Regions from separate parts of the Janthinobacterium sp. C22 genome, predicted to be linked through region 1. Evidence: predicted binding sites of a transcription regulator. Region 1 holds the regulator's gene; each other region holds the start of a gene.
What was found. The regulator FNR, encoded in region 1, switches genes on or off when oxygen is low (the NO sensors DNR and NnrR bind a similar motif). The targets are predictions, from matches to a motif close to TTGATNNNNATCAA.
Positions count from the first base shown of each region.

Region 2: the regulator FNR is predicted to act here: its motif matches at 4,114-4,127, upstream of ACRHIG_RS18540 (XrtA system polysaccharide chain length determinant).
Region 3: the regulator FNR is predicted to act here: its motif matches at 1,152-1,165, upstream of ACRHIG_RS22295 (hemerythrin domain-containing protein).
Region 4: the regulator FNR is predicted to act here: its motif matches at 2,182-2,195, upstream of ACRHIG_RS18485 (serine protein kinase).

Region 1 covers NZ_CP193659.1:702,807-708,282, reverse strand. Annotated here, with positions in the region: gene ccoG (cytochrome c oxidase accessory protein CcoG) at 1-772, shown strand, start outside; gene ACRHIG_RS03185 (FixH family protein) at 827-1,351, shown strand; gene fnr (fumarate/nitrate reduction transcriptional regulator Fnr) at 1,478-2,236, opposite strand; gene ACRHIG_RS03175 (cache domain-containing protein) at 2,476-3,507, shown strand; gene ACRHIG_RS03170 (hybrid sensor histidine kinase/response regulator) at 3,477-5,476, shown strand, end outside.
Region 2 covers NZ_CP193659.1:3,939,154-3,944,629, reverse strand. Annotated here, with positions in the region: gene wecB (non-hydrolyzing UDP-N-acetylglucosamine 2-epimerase) at 1-54, opposite strand, end outside; gene ACRHIG_RS18555 (TIGR03016 family PEP-CTERM system-associated outer membrane protein) at 65-1,366, opposite strand; gene ACRHIG_RS18550 (hypothetical protein) at 1,270-1,599, opposite strand; gene ACRHIG_RS18545 (XrtA-associated tyrosine autokinase) at 1,583-2,434, opposite strand; gene ACRHIG_RS18540 (XrtA system polysaccharide chain length determinant) at 2,454-3,983, opposite strand; partial or broken gene ACRHIG_RS18535 (XrtA/PEP-CTERM system exopolysaccharide export protein) at 4,227-4,847, shown strand; gene ACRHIG_RS18530 (N-acyl amino acid synthase FeeM domain-containing protein) at 5,050-5,476, shown strand, end outside.
Region 3 covers NZ_CP193659.1:4,767,134-4,772,609, reverse strand. Annotated here, with positions in the region: gene ACRHIG_RS22305 (AGE family epimerase/isomerase) at 1-143, shown strand, start outside; gene ACRHIG_RS22300 (carbohydrate kinase family protein) at 140-1,072, shown strand; gene ACRHIG_RS22295 (hemerythrin domain-containing protein) at 1,337-1,789, shown strand; gene ACRHIG_RS22290 (LacI family DNA-binding transcriptional regulator) at 1,810-2,874, opposite strand; gene ACRHIG_RS22285 (glucokinase) at 2,858-4,771, opposite strand; gene ACRHIG_RS22280 (maltoporin) at 5,117-5,476, shown strand, end outside.
Region 4 covers NZ_CP193659.1:3,921,651-3,927,126, reverse strand. Annotated here, with positions in the region: gene ACRHIG_RS18485 (serine protein kinase) at 1-1,964, opposite strand, end outside; gene ACRHIG_RS18480 (chymotrypsin family serine protease) at 2,255-3,433, shown strand; gene ACRHIG_RS18475 (hypothetical protein) at 3,593-3,925, shown strand; gene ACRHIG_RS18470 (catalase) at 4,018-5,454, opposite strand.

The DNA.
Region 1 (5,476 bases):
GCAGGTGTGCAAATACATGTGCCCCTACGCGCGCTTCCAGAGCGCCATGTTCGACCAGGACACGCTGATCATCACCTACGATGCCAAGCGCGGCGAACCACGCGGCGCCATGAGCAAGAAGGCTGGCAACAACGACAAGCTGGGCGACTGCATCGACTGCACCCTGTGCGTGCAGGTGTGTCCGACCGGCATCGATATCCGCAACGGCCTGCAGTATGAATGCATCGGCTGCGCCGCCTGCGTCGATGCCTGCAATACCGTGATGGACAAGGTCGAACGGCCGCGTGGCCTGATACGCTACAGCACCGACCATGCGATGGAAAACAACTTCAATTCGAAGCAGATCCGCCAGCGCGCCATGCGCCCGCGCGTGCTGATCTACACTTCCATCCTGGCCCTGATCATCATCGCCGTGTGTACTTCGCTGGCCCTGCGCACGCCGCTGAAAATGGACGTGATCCGCGACCGCGGTTCGATGGGACGCGAAGTGGAAGACGGCATGATCGAAAACGTCTACCGCCTGCAGATCATGAACACCTCCGAGCAAAGCCAGCATTTCAAAATCAGCGCATCCGGCTTGCCGGGCCTGACCTTGCTGACACGCGAGGAAGTGACGTTGCAGCCGACGGAAACGCTGGGCTGGCCGATCCGCCTGCGCGTGCCGCACGGCGTCGGCGAGAAGGGTTCGAACAAGATTGCAATCGAATTGCACTCGCTGGACGACCCGTCGCTGCACGTGCGCGAAAGCGCGGTCTTCATCGTGCCGCGCTAATGCAGGAAGGCCGGTCCCCGCATGGGGGCCGGCCATTTACACAGGAGAAATAGCATGTCCGACAGTCTGAAACTGCAAGCCCCCGTTGCCCCGTGGTACAAGCACCGCTGGCCATGGCTGCTGATGATCGGTCCCGGCCTGTCCGTGGTCGTCGGCAGCTTCATGGGTTATATCGCGTTTACACAACCCGATGCGCTGGTGGTGGGCGACTATTACAAGCAGGGCAAGGCCATCAACCAGGATTTGAAGCGCGACACGATCGCCAGCGACCTGGCCATGGATACGACCCTGGCGTATGACGTCGCCGCAGCGCGCCTGAGCGGTTCCGTGCACAGCTTCGGCAAGGCGTACCAGAGGCCTTTGCTGCTGCACCTGGCGCATGCGACCCTGCCGGAAAAGGATATCAAGCTGCTGGTGCAGCCCGATGCGGCCGGCAATTTTTCCGTGGCGCTGCCGATGCTCGAACGCAGCCGCTGGCAGGTGCTGGTGGAAAATGACAAGCGCGAGTGGCGCCTGTCCGGTATCTGGACCTGGCCGCTGCAACGCAGCATCGCGCTGCACGCGGATGAAGAGCTATAACGTACAGCGCCGGGAAAAAACCGTAGCGAGCGGCAGTGATTTGTGGCTGAGAAGCGCAGCTGTGCTAGAGCACAGCGAGCATCGCAGGCCGCAAAGCGCGACGCGCAGTAGGTTTTGACGGTGCTGTTATTTGCAGACGTCCGTGCCGGCCGTAATGGCCTTCAATTTCGCCGGCTGCAGGATCTCGATCTCTCGGTTGGAGACGCGCAGCCAGCCTTCCTTCTTGAATTTCGACAATAAACGGCTGACGCTTTCGATGGTCAGGCCCAGGTAGTTGCCGATTTCCTCGCGCGACATGCGCAACTGGAATTTACTGCTCGAATAGCCGCGCGCTTCATAGCGCGACGCCAGGTTGACGATGAAGGCGGCAAAGCGCTGCGTCGCCTGCATATTGCCCAGCAACAGCATCACGCTTTGCTCGCGCGTGATTTCCTGGCTCATCATGCGGTGGAAATGGCGCAGCAGGGTCGGCATGTTGCCCAGCAATTGTTCCAGGCTGGAAAACGGGATTTCACACACTTCGCTGTCTTCCAGGGCCACCGCATTACAGTGGTGGCGGTCGGCGCTGATGGCGTCCATGCCCAGCAGTTCGCCAGCCATCTGGAAACCCGTCACCTGCTCTTCGCCGCCCGGATTGATCTGGTAGGTCTTGAAGTGGCCCAGGCGGATCGCGTACAGGTTCTGGAACGAGTCGCCGATGCGGAACAGCGAGGCGCCGCGCACGATCTTGCGGCGGCGGCCGATGATCTGGTCCAGCCTGTCCATGTCGCCCACATCGAGGCCCATCGGCAGGCACAATTGATGCATGCTGCAGGTCGAGCATCGCGCACGCAACGCTTCCACGGTCACTGTGGGCAAGGTTGGAGTGAGTAGCGCTTCAGTCATGTCGGTACCTTTTAGAAAATGCAACAACAAGTTTACTGCATACAGGGTTGCCGTGTGCCAATTTCACCGCAATTTCACCGAATAAACGACGTCCCGCCTTTAATTATATGGCAACATCGTCAAAAGCCCATGCGGAGAGGGCAATTTGCGTGGCGGCGCTTGCCAAGCTGGGGTATTGATAGGAAAATTCCTGACAGCATTATTTGCCGCCTGTGCCGCCCGGTACTGAAAAGGAAATCATGAAGCCTCTCGGCATCAAAGCAAAAGTCGCGCTGGCCACCAGCCTGACCTCGATCGCCATGATCGCGCTGGTCACCATGATCCAGGTGCAGCACATGCGCGACGATTTCACCCGGGTACTGCTGAGCCAGCAGTCGTCCCTGATCAGCCGCACCGCCGCCGAGCTCGACGACAAGCTGGGGATGCTGCTGCAGATCGTCACCCTGACGGCCCGGCAGCAGCCGCCGGAACTGATCGCCCAGCCCGCCCAGTTGCGCGAATACTATTCGCGCCGCTCGATGCTGGTGCTGTTCGACGACGTGCTGGTGCTCGACGCGCACGGCGCCGTCGTGGCCGACATGCCGGAAGTGGCGGGGCGCGCCGGCATCAACGTCGCCGAGCGCGAGTATTTCCAGACCGTGCTGCGCACGCGCCAGCCCATGATCACCGAGCCGATGCTGGGCAAATCGAGCGGCATGCCCATCGTGCAGATGGTGGCGCCCGTGCTGGCCGCCGACGGCCAGGTGGCCGGCGTGGTGATCGGCGTGCTGCGCCTGTACAAGGACAACCTGCTGGGGCGTTTGCGCTCGGAAAAGATCGGCAAGAGCGGCTATTACTTCATCCTCACGCGCGGCGCCGTGCCGCGCTACGTGCTGCACCCCGATACCAGCCGTTTGCTGCAGCCGCGCCTGCCGAACGCCAACCTGACGACCACTCAGCTGCTGAAGGACGATGGCGAAGGCAGCATGGTCAGCACCAACAGCCGCGGCATCACGGCCGTCAACAGCTTCAAGCGCCTGAAATCGGTGAACTGGCTGCTGGCCGCCTCGCTGCCCCTCGACGACGCCTTCGAACCGTTCGACGGCGTGCTGTACCGGCTGGTGCTGTGGAGCATCCTCGCCTCGCTGCTGGCCGCAGCCGTGCTGGGCTGGGTCACCGTACGCCTGCTGTCGCCCCTGGTGCGCCTGCGCGACACCCTGCAGGCGCTGCGCACCAGCGGCAGCCGTTTCACCCCGTTCCCGTGCAGCAGCGCGACGAGATCGGCGAGCTGACGGAAGCCTTCAACGGCCTGATGAGCGAACGCGACCGGCTGCAGCAGGAACTCGAATCGCGCGCGGCGGAGCTGGAACAGGAGCGCGACCGGGCCGAGGCGGCCAACCGCGCGAAGAGCGATTTCGTGGCCAACATGAGCCATGAAATCCGCACGCCCCTCAATGCCGTGCTGGGCATGGTGTATTTGCTGGGCAATACCAAGCTCGATACGGAACAGCGCAAGTATCTGACCATGGTGCGCGTGGCGGGCCAGTCGCTGCTGGGCATCCTCAACGACGTGCTCGATTATTCGAAGATCGAGGCGCGCCGCATGGAATTGTCGCCCGTCGAATTCGACCTCGACGAGGTCATGAACACGCTGGCCACGACGATGACCATGAATGCGGGCGAAAAGGAGCTGGAACTGGCGATTGCCGTCGAGCCCGATGTGCCGCGCCGCCTCGTGGGCGACGCCCAGCGGCTGCAGCAAATCCTCGTCAACCTGGCCGGCAACGCCATCAAGTTTACCGAGAGCGGCGAAGTGGTGGTGGCCGTCAGCCTGGCCGAGAAAGAGAACGGGCGCGCCTGGCTACGCTTCGAAGTGCGCGACACGGGCATCGGCATGACGGAACTGCAGCAACAGCAGCTGTTTGCCGCGTTTTCGCAGGGCGACCAGAGCATCACGCGGCGCTTCGGCGGCACGGGCCTGGGCCTGGCCATCAGCAAACAGCTGATCCACATGATGGGCGGCGACATCGCCGTCGCCAGCAGCGAAGGCAAGGGCAGCCGCTTCTGGTTCAGCGTGCCGTTCGACATGCTGGCGCAGCCGGCCGAAACGCGGCGCACGCCCACCCTGGGCCAGCTGCGCCTGCTGGTGGCCGACGACAACCGCACCACGCGCGAACTGATCGTCAAGCTGATCGAGGCATGGGGCTGGCTGGCCGACGAAGTGGACTCCGGCTTTGCCGCCATCGAACTGTACCGCGAACGCCTGGCGCAGCAGCAACCGTACGACGTGGTGCTGGCCGACTGGCACATGCCCGTGATGGACGGCCTGGCCACGGCCAAGGCCATCCGCCAGGCGGCCGCCGGCCAGCGCCAGCCCATCGTGGTGATGGTCAACGCCTTCGCCCGCAACCACCTGGAGGAAATCTCCAGCGCGGCCGAGGCCGACGTCGTGCTGATGAAACCGATCACGGGCTCGAGCCTGTTCGATGCCCTGCACCAGGCGCTGATTGCCAAGCACGACGGCGGCGAGCAGCGCATCCTGCACCAGCCGCTGGGCACGGAACTGGCCGGCGTGCATTTCCTGCTGGTGGAGGACAACCACCTGAACCAGGCCGTGGCGCGCGGCATCCTCGAACACATGGGCGCCACCCTGGACGTGGTGGGCGACGGCTTGCAAGCCGTGGAACGGCTGCGCACGGAAGCGCTGCGCTACGACATCGTGCTGATGGACATGCAGATGCCCGTCATGGATGGTTTCAGCGCCACCCACATCATCCGCACGGAACTGCGCTTGAGCCTGCCCGTGATCGCCATGACGGCCGGCGTGCTGGCGTCCGAGCGCGAACGCTGCATGACGGCCGGCATCAGCGATTTCATCGCCAAGCCCGTGGTGGTGGAAGAGATGATGGAAGTCATCCTGCGCCACCTGCCCAAGCGCCCGCCAGTGCAGACGGCCGGGCCGGCGCCCGTCGCCGATGAGGAAGTGTTTTCCATGGCGCCGCTGATGCGCGTGATGGGGCGCGACGCGAAAGGGCGCGGCGTGCTGCGGCGCATGGTGGAAGACGCGCTGAACAAGGGCATGACGCCCGTGCGCGACGCCGAAACGGCGTTGCAGACCGGCCGCCACAGCGACGTGGCGCGCATCCTGCACAGCGTGCGCGGCTCCGTCGGCACCCTGGGCACGAAACGCCTGATCCGCGCCGCCTTCGCCACCGAGGAAGCCATCGATGCGGGCCGGCTCGACGAGGTGCCGGCGCTGCT
Region 2 (5,476 bases), 3.2 Mb from region 1:
CACCACGCACAGCAGGTGCGCCGGCGCGGCGGACGCAAGAGAGGGGTCGGACATTGCGGCCTCCTTAGAATTGCATGATGAGCGTGGCGCTGACGCCGTTCTCGCGGTAATCGCCGCCCCGGTTGCTGGCGTGGCGCGTGTGGCGCAGCTCGATGCTGGCCGTCATGTCCGGCTGCAGGATGCGGTTGTAGCCGGCCGTCATGGTGATGTTGTTGTCGCGCCGGGGTACGCTCAGCGAGCGCACGCTGGCGTAGCCGCCATTGAGATTCACGCTGGTGCGCGCACTGGCTTGCCAGCTCCAGCCCAGGTTGCCGCCGATCTGGCGCGTGCGGTCTTCGCTGCCGAATTCCACGCCGGGCAGCAAGCCGCTGTCGATGCCGCTGGCCGTCTGCGCCGTGCGGTCGACAACCGTGATGCCGGCGATCATCGTGCTTTTCGCCGTGGCGCGCGCCATCGTCAGCTTCAGCTGTTTTTGCAGGAAATAGCGGTGGCTGAAGTAATTGATGGCGCCCCGTTCCGGCCCCAGGCTGTTGGCGTAGCGCAGGAAGGCATCGATGCGCAGGCGCCGGTCGCGCGTGTTGGGAAAGATGCCGCGCCATAACTGATCGAGCAACTGGGCCGCGTCGCGGTTTCCCAGGCGAGAAAATTGCGTCGGCATGGTGGTGATGTTTTCGCTGTAGCTCAGTTGCCAGTTGGTATGGCGCTGCAGGAAGTTGGCATCCAGGCTGTAGGTGGTGCCAAAGAAGCGCTTGCCCGTGCTGAAGGCCACGCTGGTGCGCGGCGATGGCGTCCACACGCCGCCCAGCGACCAGAAGCGCCCCTCGGGCGCCTTGCCGCTGGTAGAGATATAGCCTTCCTTTTCCAGGCCGCCGCTGGCCGTGGCCGCCCATTTGCTGCTGAACGGATAGCGCAGGCCCACGCTGCTGCGCTGCATGCGCACGGGCGCCAGCTTGCTGTCCTGCGTGCGGCGCACGTCGTGGCTGGCGTTCCAGGTCCAGCCGCCGGCGCGCGGCTCGCCGCTGAGCAGCAATTCCATTTCATCGCTGTGCACGGACAACAAGTCGCCGCCGCTGTCGACCGTGTTGCGCGTGTAGCGCAGCTCGGCCGTGGCCAGGCCGCGGAAGCGGTGGCGCAAATACGGACTGATGCCGGTGGTGCGCACGGTGCTGGCATTGTCCGTGTCGGGCAGGTCGTCGATCAATTGGGGGCCGAACGGCGAGATGTTGCGCCGGTTCACGCTGGCATCGGCATCGATGAAGAACCAGTCCTTCACCAGCTCGGCGTCGGCCGAGGCGTGCAGCTGGTGGTTGTCTGTATCGGCACGCTGTCCCGACAGGTATTTGTGCCAGCTGTAGTCGAGGTGCACGCGCAGGCGGGGCCCGTGCCGATGAGGGCGATGGCGGGCGCGATTTCCGTGATGAAGTCCGATTGCGCCTGGCCGGGCGGCGCGCGCAAGGCATTGTCCGTATAGCTTTCGCGCAGGCGCAGCGACGGTTTCACCAGCCAGTCGACGGCGCCGGCCGGCGCGGGCAGCAGCAGGGACAGGAACGGCAGCAGCGGCAGCGCCAGCGGCGTGCGGCAGCTAGTCGTAATGGCCATAGCCGTAGTAGTCGTTGCCGGGGAATGATCTGGTCTTGTTGTAGATTAAATGGATGTGCTCGCACGAGTCGATCTGGCGCAGCGCTTCCTTGACGGCGTGCTGGGTCGTCGTTTCCGCCTCGACCACCATCACCACTTGCCCCATCTGTCCCACCAGCGCGTGCGCTTCGCTGGTGATCAAGAGGGGCGGCGAGTCGAAGACGACGACGCGGTCGGCGTAGCGGCTGGCGATCTCGGCCAGCAAGCGGCTCATGGCCCGGCTGGCCAGCAGTTCCGTCGCATGCTTGTTGCTGCGCCCGGCGGGCAGGATGCTCAGGTTGGCCACGTTGGTTTTCAGGATCACGTCCGCCATCGCCAGCTGCGGGTCGAGCAGCACGTCCATCAGCCCCGGCTCGGGCGGCAGGCCCAGCACTTTCAGCACGGACGGGCGCGCCACGTCGGCATCGACCAGCAGCACCGTGATATCCATTTCCATGGCGATGCTCATGGCCAGGTTGACGGCGCAATACGTCTTGCCTTCGCCGGGCATGGCGCTGGTGACGACGATCAGGTTGCCGTGGCGGATGGCCTCGGCGCCGCTGGCGCGTGCCTGGCGCAGCAGCGGGCGCTTGATGATGCGGAAATCCTCGGCCACCGAACTGCGCCCGCCATCGTGCGTGAGCATGCCCTGCTCGGCCAGCCGGGCCAGGTTCAGGGGCCGGTACTGGGGCGAGCGGGCCGCCTGCGCGCCATCCGCGCCAGCGGCCACCTCCGGACCATCCGCACCATAGGGCACGCCGGCCTCGGCCACGCCCAGGATCGTGGGTTCCTGCTTGCCGCTGTCCTTGCTGCTCATCGTCGCTCCCCTGGTGGCTCTAGAATTTCAGCAGCGCGGCCGTCATGACCCCGCCGTACAGCACGAACAGGCTGCCCAGGCAGGCGCCGAAGCCATAGCGGGCGCGGCGGCGGCGTACCTGCTGCAGCGGCGTCCAGTTCATCGATACCGTGCCCAGCACGTTCAAGCCCGTCGCGTCGCGCAGTTCGGACGGACTGAGGAAGGTGGGGCGCACCTGGCTGATCAGCAGGGCCGCGGCGACGCCGGCCACCAGGGCCGCGCCCAGCGCCGCGCTGAACAGCAGCGGGCGGTTCGGGCCGACGGGCGCATATTGCACCGTGGGCGGGTCGATGATCTTGAAGGCCATCATCTCGGTGGTGGAACTGAGTTCGCCCGACAGCTTGGCCGCTTCGCGCCGGCCGATCAGCTTTTCATAGTTTTCCTTGTTGATGATGTAGTCGCGGTTGAGCTGCGCCAGCTGCGATTCCACCTCGGGCACGGCATTGCTCTGCGCCAGCAGCCGTTCATTGCGCGCGCTGTATTCCTGCACGCGGGCGCGGATGGCGGCCACCTTGGCGTCCGCGTCCGTCAGCGCCACCTTCAGCTGCTGCAGCATGGGGCTGTAGTTCTTGCCCGGGTCGCCGGACGCCGTTTTCAGCTTGCTTTCCTCGATCTTGCGCTCTTCCAGCTGGGCCACCAGGCGCTTCGAGGCGATGATGTCGGGATGCAATTCCGTAAATTGCATGCGCAGGTTGTCGAGGTTCTTGTTGAGCGAGGCGATGCGCTCGTCGAGTTCGGGATTCGTGATGGACGACGCGTTCGGCTCCATGTCGAGCACGGGCTCGTCGCCCTCGATCTGGCTCTGGATGGCCTTGCGCGCCTGTTCCGCCTCGACCAGCTCCAGCTTGGCATTGTTCAGGCTATCGGACGACATCAGCAGCTGGCTGCCGTAGTCGATGCCCTGGCGCGGCAGCAGCAGGTTGTTGCGGATCTTGAATTCCTTCACCAGGTTTTCCGCCGCGCTCAGCTTGTCCTCGTAATTCTTGATCTGCTCGTCGATGAATTGCACCGCCTTCTGCGAATCGCCCTTTTTGCCCTGGAAACTTCCTTCGACAAAGATGGTCAGCAGGCTTTGCACCACGTCGCGCACCAGCTTCGGGTCGCGCCCGCTGTAGCTGATGGTGTAGATGTCGTAGGCGTTGGTGCCGGTGATCTTGATGCGGCTCATCAGGTCATCGAGCTGGGCCTCGTGCTCGCGCACGGTCTTCGAATCGAGGTCGAGGTCGACCATGCGCATGACGCGCTCCACGTTGGGCCGGCTGAGCAGGGTGCGGCTCATGATGGCCACCTGCTGTTCCGTGTTCGGCACGCTGGTCATGCCGGCCATCAGCGGCTTGAGGATGGTTTGCGTATCGACAAACACGCGCGCCGACGTCTGGAAGTCGTCGGGCAGGCTGATCACCTTGATGAAGCCGACGATGGCCACCAGCCACGCCACCAGCACCGCATGCCAGCGGTATTTCCAGATGCCTTTCAGGCTGGAAAGCAGTTGCTGTATCAATTGCTCCATGTCGCTTCCTTCAGGTAACGGTGCTGCACGGCAGACGGGCGGGCGACGGCGTCTTGCAAGAAATGCTTGTCTGTTGAGTAAGCAAAGTATAGGGCGCCTGTCGAGCAAGATTTCCCAAGATGATTGCTTCTTGATACGCCTCAAGGTTCACTTGCCGGCTTTTAATAATCATAGGAAGTTCGCGGCCCAGGCTGGTTCTGCGGGGCCGGCCATGGACGCGCCATCGACTCGAAGAGGCTCCGCATGAATCCGTTTCGCCGTGCATTTGTCTGCAACACGCTGGTCCTGGCCGGTGCCGCCGGCCTGCTGGGAGGCTGCCGCACCCGCTATCCGCTGGCGCCCGCCGACGACAGCGCACCCATGCACGATTACCTGATCGGGCCGGGCGATTCCGTCAACATCATCGTCTGGCGCAATCCGGAAGTGTCGCTGACGGTGGCCGTGCGGCCGGACGGCAAGATCACCACGCCGCTGGTGGAAGACCTGGAGGCCAGCGGCAAGACGTCGACCCAGCTGGCGCGCGACATCGAGCAAGCCTTGAGCAAGTTCATCCAGCAGCCCGTGGTGACGGTCATCGTCACCAATTTCTCGGGGCCGTATGGCGAGCAGATCCGCGTGATCGGCGAGGCGGCCAAGCCGCAGGCGCTGCCGTACCGGCTCGGCATGTCGCTGATGGACGTGCTCATCGCCGTGGGCGGCATCACCGATTTCGCTGCCGGCAACAAGGCCAGCATCATCCGCGTGCGCGAGGGCAGCCAGCAGCAGCTGCGCGTGCGGCTCGACGATCTATTGAAGAGCGGCGACATTTCCGCGAATGTCATGATGCGGCCGGGCGACGTGCTGCTGATTCCGGAAAGCTTTTTTAACAGCGGACTCGGCCATATCAAAACAGCACTTATATTTGTCATTTTGTACTTTTCGGCAAATTTCATCGTGTTATTTTGCTATCTAAAGGCAGATTTCTTCTGTTTTTTTAGCTAGAGGTGGGAACTTCTCCCGTTTTTGTCTTGTCACAAGGCATTGGCTTCAGTCCGTCTCGACGGCTGCCGATGAACGTGAGGACAAGATGAGCTTTGAAGATGAACCCATTATTTCCTTCGACACGCCCGGTACTTTCAGCGACCTGGTGGTGGGCGAGGGGCAGATCGACCCGGCCATGGAGCATGAGCTCGACCTGCAGCGCTTTCATATCCGCATGGCCAATTCGCGTGGCCGGCGTGAAGCGGCCAGCTTGCTGATCCGCAAGATGTACGGCTGGCGCGGCTATGCCGTCGATCCCGGCATCGCGCACGCCTTGAACAAGATCACCTTGTTCGCGGAAACGGCGGGCACCACCGTCGGCACCATGACCCTGTGCCTCGACAATGACGAGACGGGCTTGCCGGCCGATGAAAACTTCCGCGACAAGCTCGACGTCCTGCGCGAGCAGGGCCGGCGCCTGTGCGAGCCGTCGCGCCTGGCCATCGACAAGGGTGTGAGCAAGCGCGTGTTTG
Region 3 (5,476 bases), 2.6 Mb from region 1:
ACCATGCACACGGCGCCTGGTACCGCATCCTGACGCCCGAGAATCAGAAAATCAGCAAGGAGAAAAGCCCGGCCGGCAAGACCGATTACCACACCATGGGCGCCTGCTATGAAGTGCTGAACGTGATCGGCGGTGCCGCATGAGCGCCGCCGTCACGCGCGAGTTTCCACAATTCGTTTCGGCCGGCGAAGCGCTGACGGACATGCTGCGCACGGGCGCGGACGCGTGGAGCAGCCAGGTGGGCGGCTCGACCTGGAACGTGGCCCGCGTGATGGCGCGCCTGGGCGTGCCCAGCGCCTTTGCGGGCGCCGTCAGCCTCGACGTCTTCGGCGACGCGCTGGCGCAAGCGACCGACGCGGCGGGCCTGGACATGCGTTTTTTGCAGCGCCGCGCGAAGTCGCCGCTGCTGGCCATCGTGCATGAACTGCATCCGCCCACGTATTACTTCATCGGCGACGACAGCGCCGACCTGCATTTCGACGCGGCGCAGTTGCCCGCCGGCTGGATGCAGGGCGCGCAATGGGTGCATTTCGGCGGCATCAGCCTGGCGCGCGAACCGCTGGCGGGCAAGCTGGTGGCGCTGGCGCAGGAACTCAAGGCGGCCGGCGTGAAGATCAGCTATGACCCGAACTTCCGCATCATGATGGATGAACGCTACGACGCCACCCTGCGCCGCATGACGGAGCTGGCCGACGTGATCAAGGTGTCGGACGAAGACCTGGCGGGCCTGTTCCGCCACGATGACATCGATGGCGCGTTTGCCGTGCTGCGCGGCTGGAATCCGCACGCCACGTATTTGTATACGCGCGGATCGCAGGGCGCGGCGCTGTACCGGGGCGAACAGACATGGCAGGCGGCGCCGCCCGCTATCGAGGTGGTCGACTCGGTGGGCGCGGGCGACGCCAGCATCGGCGGCTTGCTGTACAGCCTGATGTACCGGCCCGATGCGGATGGCGGCCAGCACTTGCGCTTCGCCGTCGCGGCCGGGGCGGGCGCCTGCCTGGCGGCCGGCGGCTCGCCGCCCTCGGTGGAACTGGTGGAATCGCTGGCGCGGCGCACGCAGCTGCGTTAAGTCGCACGGCGTGGCGCGCCGGACAGGCAGGCGCGCCACGCATACTTTTTGCGCAATGCAAAAATTTATCATGGTCAGCTTGATCTGCATCGAAACGCGTTGACCTTCCCGCCAGGCCTACCTTGACGTTGGCAATCGTCCTACATGGACGCCGCATGGCCCCGTCTAGAATGGGGACTTCATTGCACACCTGGAGACCACATCATGGCCACGCAATCCCATCAGGCAGCTTCCGTTTCCCGGCGAAATGTCGGAATGCAAGACATGGATGCGATCGAACTGCTGACGCAAGATCATCAGACGGTGAAGGACTTGTTCGAACAGTATGAGGGGCTCAGCGACAGGTCGCTTGCCAGCAAACGCAAGCTGGCGCTGAAAATCTGCGAGGAATTGAGCAAGCATACGATGGCGGAAGAGGAAATCTTCTACCCTGCCGTGCGCGACGCCAGCCGTTCGAACGAAGACTTGATCAATGAAGCCACCGTCGAACACGCCTCGGCCAAGGAATTGATCGCGCAAATCGTCGCCATGGCGCCCGGCGAAGACTTGTACGACGCCAAGGTCAAGGTCTTGTCCAGGCAAATCGAACAGCACGTACAGGAAGAGGAGGACGAGATTTTTCCGCGTGCGCGCGAGGCGCAACTCGACCTGCTGGCCATGGGCGGCCAGATCGCGGCGCGCAAGGCGGGAATGCATCTGCCCGCAATGCAGGCCTGAGCCTGCCTGGCGGCGTGTGACTAGCGCGCTGGTCCCGTCGACGCCCGTTCCATCAAGGTAAATGCCATCAGGTGGTGCGTGGCGGGCGCCGTCTCCCCCGCGCGGCGCTGGCGTATCTCGTCGATGACGAGACTGACGGCGGCGCGCGCCATGTCGGCGATGGGCTGGTGGATGGTGCTCAGCTCGGGCCAGACGGTGGTGGCGACGGGCGTGTCATCGAAGCCGCACACGCTCAGTTGCGCCGGCACCTGCAAGCCCATGCCGTGCGCCACGGCCAGGGTGGCGGCGGCCATGTCGTCGTTGCTGGCGAAGATGGCGCTGGGATGCGGTGCTTGCGCCAGCAGCCGGCGCGCCGCGTCCAGCCCCGAACGATACGTAAAATAGCCTTGCGCCACCCTGTGCGGCGGCACCTGCAAGCCCGCTTCCCGCATGGCGTCCTCGAAGGCCTGGCGGCGCAGCAGCGCGGGCGTGTGCGCCGGGTCGCCCTCGATGAAGCCGATGTCGCGGTGACCCAGCGCGAGCAGATGGCGCGTCATGGCCAGCGCGCCTTCGTAGTCGTCGATGCGCACGGCCGATACATCGGGCGACGGGCGCGCCGTGGCCACGGCGATGGCGGGGATGCCCATGGTATTGAGCTGCGCCAGCACCGCGGGCGAATCGCACAGGGGCGGCGGCACCAGGATGCCGTCCACCCCGGCCGCCACCAGGCAATCGATGCCGGCCCGCTGGCTGTCCAGGTCTTCGCAGCGTTCGAGCAGCAGCTGGCCGCCGCCCTGGCGGCATTGGTCCATGGCGCCAACTAAAAATTCGCTGAGGAAGGCCGCGCTGGGGTTGCTGTACAAGAGGCCGATGCGCAGGGTGCCCGTGCGGGCCGCGCGAGCCGCCAGGTTGGGCTGGTAGCGCAGGCTGGCGATCGCCGCCTCGACCTTGTCGCGCGTGGCCGTGCTGACGCTGGCGCGCCCGTTGATCACGCGCGACACCGTCATGGCCGAGACGCCGGCCAGGCGCGCCACGTCGTGCACGGTGGCGCCGCTGGCCGTGTCGGGGGCGGGGGCGGCGGGCGCCGCCTTATTCGAGGTGGCCACCGAATTTCAGCTTGCCGCTGATGCGCATGCCGTGCAGTTGGCCTTCTTCCAGTTCGGCGGCGCTGGTGCGCTGCGCCGTGTCGCGCCGCGCCAGTCCCACCGACAGGATATCGAGCATCATCAGCTGCAGCAGGCGCACGATCATGGGCACGAAATTGAGGTTGCCTTCCGGATGGTTCAGGGTCAGCAGCACGTCGGCCAGCTTGGCCAGCGGCGAACCGCTGGCCGTGATCGCCAGCACGCGCGCGCCGCAGCCCTGCGCCACCTTGACGGTGCGCAGCAGGTCGGGCAGGGCGCCGGAGCGGGAAATGACCAGCGCCACGTCGCCCGGTTTCAGCATGGCGGCGCTCATTTCCTGCGCCTGCGGGTCGGCAAAGAAGCTGCTGACGATGCCCAGGTTGAGCAGCTTGTGCTGCATGTCGTCGGCCACCACGCGGGCGCTGCCGACAGCCAGCAATTCCACGCGCTGCGCGCCGCGCAGCAGCTCGATGGCCGCCGTCAGCGCCTTCACGTCGAGCATGTCGCGCAGGGCCAGCGCGGCCGAGGCGTTATTGCCCAGCACCTTGCGCGCCAGTTCCGCGTCGGAGTCCGAAATCTCCACGTGGCAGTGGGCCACCGTGATGGCGCCGCCCGTCAGGCCGGAGGCCAGCTTCAGCTTGAAATCGGCCAGGCCCTGCACGCCGATCGAGCGGCAAAAGCGCATCACGGTCGGCTGGCTGACGCCGACCCGCTGGGCGATTTCGGCGATCGGCAGGGTCAGCATGGCGTTCGGCTCCTTCAGCACCCAGTCGGCCACCTTGCATTCCGATGGGCTCATGCGGCCGCGCGCCTGGCGCACGGATTCGAGCACGGGCGCGCCGGTATGGGCGCGCTTGAGCTTTTGCGCCAGGATGGCGGCGATGCCCAGGAAAGTCGGCAGTTCGGCCGTGATCAGAAACGTGGGAATCTGCGCCAGGTATTCGTTCAGGCGGCCCTTTTGCTCGAAGCGGGCGCGGAACTGCGACCGTTCGAACAAAGGCCCCAGGCGCGGCACGATGCCGCCGCCTATATAGATGCCGCCCAGCGCGCCCAGGGTCATGGCCACGTTGCCGGCGATGGAACCGAGGATGGCGCAGAAGCAGTCCACCGCTTCCAGGCACACGTCGCATTCATTGTTCAGGGCGCGGCTGGTGATGTCGGCCGCCAGCAGCGGCGGGACGTCATGCCGGCCAGCCCGGTCGGACAGGGCGCGGTAGATCAGTTCCAGCCCCCGTCCGGAGGCGAGGCGTTCGGCCGAGACGTGCGACAGCTCGCGCCAGGCGAAGGACAGCACGTCCATCTCGCGCTGGTCGCAGGGGGCGAAGCTGACGTGGCCCCCTTCGCTGCCCAGCGCGATCCAGCGGTCTTCGGCGGGGATCATGCCCGATACGCCCAGGCCCGTGCCCGAACCGAGCAGGCCGATGACGCTGTCGGCGCGCGCCATGCCGCCGCCGATCTGCTGGCGCTGGTCGGGCCGCAGGTAGGGCAGGGCCATGGCCAGCGCCGTGAAGTCGTTCACCACCAGCAAGGTGTCGAGGCCCAGCGCGGCGCGCATGGCCTCGATCGAGAAGAACCAGTGATGGTTCATCATGCGGATATTGTCGTCGTCGATGGGATTGGCGATGGCGATGGCCGCATGGCGCACGCGCGCCGAACCGGCCGCGCGCGCCTCGCTGCTATCCATATACGCGGTGATGGCGTCGAGCAGCGATGCGTAGTCGTCGCAGGGCAGCACGGCGACCGCTTCCAGGTGGCCCTGGCGCGTTTCCAGCACGAAGCGGGCATTGGTGCCGCCGATGTCTGCCAGCAGGCGCGGCCCTTCACTGAAACGCTCCGCCGGATCGCTGCCTGCTACTTCCATTTTTTCATCAATTTTCATGGCGGTGCCTCGTCTCGTTTGCGTGCGCTGTCTTGGCGGCGCACTGTCGTTATGGCAAAAACCAAGGATTTTAATTCGTATACGTGCCGCGTGCCGAAAAATGCGGCCCAGCCATGCAGATGCTCATGTGTCGGGTCAAAAACGGACACCTCACCATGAAAAGCAGTGCCTTCCGACGGCAAATGCGGGCGCAAATAAAGTGTCGCAGAGTAGTCGTAGGATTACAACATAATATGTTGATATTTGTTCGTAGTATAGTTACTATGTCCCTGCTGGAAAGAATTCTGGCCAGTACATTCGGCCACGAATGACTAGATAAAAAATAAATTACTGAGGAGACTTACCATGCTGCATCGCAACATGTTGAAGGCTGTGCTGAAAACACTGCCAGCTGCCATCGTCTTGGCTATCGCCAGCGGTTCCGCTGCCGCCGACCCCATGTACCCATCCGACTCCGAAGGCTTCCACGGCTACCTGCGCGCTGGCGCCGGCAGCAATACCTCGGGCGACGGCGGTTCGCAAGGCTGCTTCGGCCTGGGCGGCAATACCATGAAATATCGTCTGGGCAATGAGTGCGACGCCTACACGGAATTCGGCTACACCAAGTCCGTCGCCCAGTCCGGCGGCGTGAACTACCTGGCCACCATCTGGGTCAACGCCTACGCGCCCAACTCCGATTTCGGCGACAACAAGCTGGGCATCGTC
Region 4 (5,476 bases), 3.2 Mb from region 1:
TGGGCGTCGTAGCCGTATTCGTCGACCAGGCGCTGCTCGACGGCGGAGATCCTGGCCCGCACGTCGTCGTCGGGGCGTTTGGCCGAGCCGACCAGGCGCAGCACGTCGCGCCGCTGTTCGAACAGATATTGCTGGATGGCGTCGTGCAATTGGGCATGGCTGCCCAGGCCGAACGCCTCGCCCCGCTTGAAGGCGCTCATGGCCTTGCGCACCACTTCTTGGCGGAAAGACTGCTTGCCCGAATCGCTGATGTGGATTTTTTCTTCCACGGCGCGCAGGAAGCGCTCGTCGGGACGGCGCTCTTCGCTGGTGATGGGATCGCGGATCTGGCGGTTGTCGAGCATGGCTTCGACTTCATCGAGGTATTTGTTCAGCAAGTCCTGTGCTTCTTGCTCGAATGACACGAACAAGGCCTTGTGCACGTCGGCCTTGACCCAGCGGTTATAAAAATCCTTGCGCGTGAGCACCAGATAATCGACCCATTTGCGCTTGCGCCGCGGCTCGATGCGCGCATCGCTTTCGATGCCGTCCTTCAGGGCCAGCAGCACGTCCATGGTCGACAGGCTGTTGCGCTGGGCGGAAATGATGGCGTGCGACAGGGCGTTGATGACGAAACGGGGCGACACGCCCGACAGGCCCTCGTCGGGCGCCTTGTCGCGCTCGCGCAGGCGGCGCAGGTCGGCCGGTTGCAGGTCGTCGACGTCCTCGTTGGCATACACGCGCAGCTTCTTGACCAGTTCCGCTTCCTTGTCGTCGCCCTCGGGCAGGCGGCTCAGGATGGCAAACACGGCGGCCGCATGCAGCACGTGGGGATCGAGGTGCACGTCGCGGAAGGCGGGCGCGGCCGCCTGGATCAGCTTGCGGTAGATGCGCGCTTCTTCGCGGTAATTGAGCGTGTACGGCACTTGCACGATGACCATGCGGTCGAGCAGCGCCTCGTTCTCGCTTTCTTGCAGGAATTTACGAAATTCGGCCAGGTTGGTGTGCGCGAGGATGGTTTCATCGAGGTATATCAGGGGAAAGCGCGACACCTTGACATTCTTTTCCTGCGTCAGGGTCAGCAGCAGGTAGAGGAATTCCCGCTTGACCTTGAGGATTTCGATCATTTCCAGCATGCCGCGGCTGGCCGCATACACGGCGCCGGACCAGGACCAGGCGCGCGGGTCGCCTTCGTCGCCGTATTGCGCCACTTTCGACAGGTCGACGGAACCGACGAGGTCGGCCAGGTCGGCCGTCGTGGGATCGTGCGGCGCATACGTGCCGATGCCGCAGCGGCCGGCCTCGGACAGGTGGATGCGTTCGACGGGCATGCGCAGGAAGTCGCCGGCGTACTGCTCTTCCAGGCGGGCGCGGCAATGGGGGCACAGTTCGCCATGCAGTTCGGCATCATAGCTGGCGCGAAAATCGGCGCGCATGCTGTGCGGCACCAGATGCAGCGGCGATTCGTGCACGGGACAGCCGGCGATGCCGTACAGCGCGCCTTCGCTGCTGTGGCTGTACTCTTCCAGCCCCCGCTTGAGCAGGATCACCATGGTCGACTTGCCGCCCGACGGCGGGCCCAGCAGCAACAGCATGCGCCGGCCCACCTCGGAGCCGGCGGCGGCCGCCTTGAAGTAGGCGGCGACCCGGTCGATCGCCTCGTCGATGCCGAACAGTTCGTCGTCGAACAGGCGGCAGCGGAAGCGCCCGGCGGCGTCGGTCTGGCCATTCCAGCGCATCATGTCCCACAGGTACTGGTGCGCGCTGCGCGTCAGCAGGGCGGCGCGGCCGGGCAGGATCTGTTCGATGAAGTCGGCAAAACTGCCGCGCCAGGGGCTGATGCGGTGCTTTTCCGCCCATGCCGCCATGCCGTGCACAAAACCCGCGTGCTGGCCTGCGTCTGGGCCGCCGGCATCCGCGGCGCTGTGGCCTGCCTGTCCGCCCGCAGGCGCCTCGTCGTGGCTTGTCGTACCAGGGCTCGTCATTGTTTTCCCATCCATACCGTTGCTGGCGTTGCCGCGTTGTTGCCAACCCTGCCAACCTTGCCGGCCTTGCTGCCGTGGAACAGGCCCGCTTCCCGCCTGTCAGTCAAGTATCGGCGGCGACTCCGGCCGCACGCCTGATCTTGCTCAACCTTGGCAAGGGAACTATTTTTTCCTTTGCTGTCTCCTGCGGCGCAGGGCGGCCATGCGTCCGCGCGGTTCAATCCAGATCAATACCGGCCCGCGCGGGCCGTCCACACTGGTGGTTTGCGGCGACCCACGAGGAGAACACGATGACAGGCAACGAGAATGGTTTCAGCGCCCCGCCTGGCGGCAGCGGCAGGGGGCAAAGCGCGGACGATGAAGAGGCCGTCGGCCAATTCGCCGTCCCCGGCGCAGACGACAATACGATCGAGAGCGCATCCGTCGCGGACGTGCCCGACGCCTTGAGCGGCGTCAGCATGGAATTGCTGGAAATCAAGCGCAGCATCGAAGACGGCATGCGCCAAAGTATCACCCAGGCGGGCGGCGTGCGCGCGGCCGATGCCTTCAGCGACGGCGGCAATATCCAGGGCGTGTCCATCGGCCTGGGCGAGGGCGCCAGCGACAGCTCGTCCGGCGAGCCGGGCTTGCCGGCCCTGACCCTGTACGTGGCCGAAGCCACCTCCGTCGACCGCGCCAAGGCTGCCATCGTGGGCGCCATGGGCGTGCGCGCCGTGGCCAGCGACCATGTCCCCGTGAATATTGTCGTCACGGGCGTGATCGATGCGCAGCCGCACCGGTTCCGCCTGCGCCCGGCGCCGGGCGGCGTGTCGGTCGGGCATTTCCGCATCACGGCCGGCACCATCGGCTGCCTGGCCGTGGGACGCAGCGCGCCGCGCAACGGTCGTTTGATGATTCTTAGCAATAATCACGTGCTGGCCAATTCCAATGGCGGCGTGTTCAACGATTGTATCGTGCAGCCTGGCCCCGTCGACGGCGGCCGCTGCCCGCAAGACCAGGTGGCCGTGCTCGAGCGCTTCGTGCCCATCAATTTCAGCGGCGGCGTCAATTATGTCGATTGCGCCACCGGCTGGGCCTGGCCAGACCGCGTGCGGCCCGAACTGGTCTACCTGAGCGGCGGCGTACCCGCGTATTTCCGCATCAGCAATGCGCTGGTGGCGCCCGCGCTAGGCATGATGGTCGGCAAGTCCGGCCGCACGACGCAATTGACGCAGGGCCGCATCACGGGCCTTGGCGCCACCATCAACGTCAATTACGGCGGCGGCAGGATCGCGCTGTTCCAGGACCAGATCGCCATCACGGGCGTGAGCGGGGCCTTCAGCGCGGGCGGCGATTCCGGCTCGTCCATCTGGACCTGGAACCAGCAGCGCAATCCCGTCGGCCTGCTGTTTGCGGGCGGTAACAACATCACGTTCGCCAACCAGATGCGGCGCGTCGTGGCGGCGCTCGACATCAATTTGTACACCTGAGCACGCTGCCAGGACCGGGCAAGGCGGTGGCGCGCCGCCTTGCCTGACGCCGCTTTTTGCACGATGATGGTGTAGTGGCCACGCATGCTTGCGCCCGGCGAAGGGTGCTGCAGCGCCGGATGGCCGGGTGTATCATGGAATGCATCAGGAGGGTGTGTCATGTCAAACAGTAAATTCGCACAATCGCCATATGCCGTCTTCGAGGACGCCGCCATGCCGTATTTGCCGGATGAGGCTACTGGACAGGGCATGGGGCAGTACGCGCCTGCCGCGCCGCACGGCCGCCTGGAAGCGGCACGACGGCGCAATGAGCGGGCGCTGATGGCCATCGACGGCGTGGAAGGCGTCAGCCTGGGGCAGACGGCCGTGGGCAAGGAGGCGCTCGTCGTGTATCTGCGCGACTCGTCCGTCAAGCGGCGCGTACCGTTGCAGATTGAGGGCTATCCGGTGGAAACGAGCATCACGGGCCAGATCGATATCCAGCGCTGGTAGGCCGCAAGCGGGCCTGCCGGCTGGTATGCCTGCCAGAAAGTATTGCATGGAAGGCCTGTTGCCAGGCCCTCCACGCAGTCTTGCGGCCTGCCTTATTTGCTCAGGCGGGCTATCGCTTCGGCCACGCCCGCGCCATAGGCGGGGTCGCACAGGGTGCAGTTGCCGATGTGGCGTTGCTTGACTTGCTCCGAGGCACCCGAGATGGCGCGCGCCGTGTTGTCGAACAAGGCTTGCTGCTGCGCCGCGGTCATCAGGCGGAACAGGGCGCGCGGCTGCGAATAGTAATCCTCGTCAACCCTGTGGTTCCAGTGGTCGGCCGCGCCCTCGATGCTCAATGGCGGCTCGCGGAAATCGGGTTGCTCGGCCCATTCCTGCGCGCTGTTCGGTTCATAGCCCAGGGTGCCGCCCTGGTTGCCGTCGACGCGCATCTGGCCGTCGCGGTGATAGCTGTGGAACGGGCATTTCGGCGCATTGACGGGAATATGGCTGTGGTTGACGCCGAGGCGGTAACGCTGCGCGTCGCCATACGAAAACAGCCGGCCTTGCAGCATCTTGTCCGGCGAGAAACTGATGCCCGGCACCACGTTGGCCGGGTTGAAGGCCGCCTGTTCCACTTCCGCGAAATGGTTGTCCGCATTGCGGTTCAGTTCCAGCACGCCCACTTCGATCAGCGGATAGTCGCCGTGCGGCCACACTTTCGACAGGTCGAAGGGGTTGAGGTGATACGTGCCTGCCTCTTTTTCCGGCATGATCTGCACGTACAGGGTCCAGCGGGGGAAATCCTTGTTTTCGATGCTGTCATACAGGTCGCGGTGCGAGCTCTCGCGGTCCTTGCCGACCAGTTCCTCCGCTTCCGCATCCGTCAGGTTTTGTATCCCTTGCTGGGTTTTGAACGTGAACTTGACCCAGAAACGCTCGTTTTGCGCATTCAGGAAGCTGAAGGTATGGCTGCCGAAGCCATGCATGTGGCGGAAGCTGCGCGGCAAGCCACGGTCGCTCATCACCACCGTCACCTGGTGCAGCGCTTCCGGCAGCGAGGTCCAGAAATCCCAGTTGCTGTTGGCGCTGCGCAAGCCCGTGCGCGGGTCGCGCTTGATGGCATGGTTCAGATCGGGAAATTTCAATGGGTCGCGCATGAAAAACACGGGCGTATTGTTGCCGACCAGGTCCCAGTTGCCTTCTTCGGTATAGAACTTCAGGGCGAAGCCGCGGATATCGCGTTCCGCATCGGCCGCGCCCCGTTCGCCGGCCACCGTGGAAAAGCGTGCAAACATGGGCGTTTGCTTGCCCACTGCGCCAAAGATTTTCGCCCGCGTGTAGCGCGTGATGTCGTGCGTGACGGTAAACGTGCCGTGCGCGCCCGATCCCTTGGCATGCATGCGGCGTTCGGGAATCACTTCGCGGTCGAAGTGGGCCAGCTTTTCCAGGAACCAGACATCTTGCAGCAGGGCGGGGCCGCGTGGGCCGGCCGTCTGGATGTTCTGGTTGTCGACAACAGGCGCGCCAAAGGCGGTGGTCAGCTTTTTCATTGGACTCTTTCTTTCATGGCTA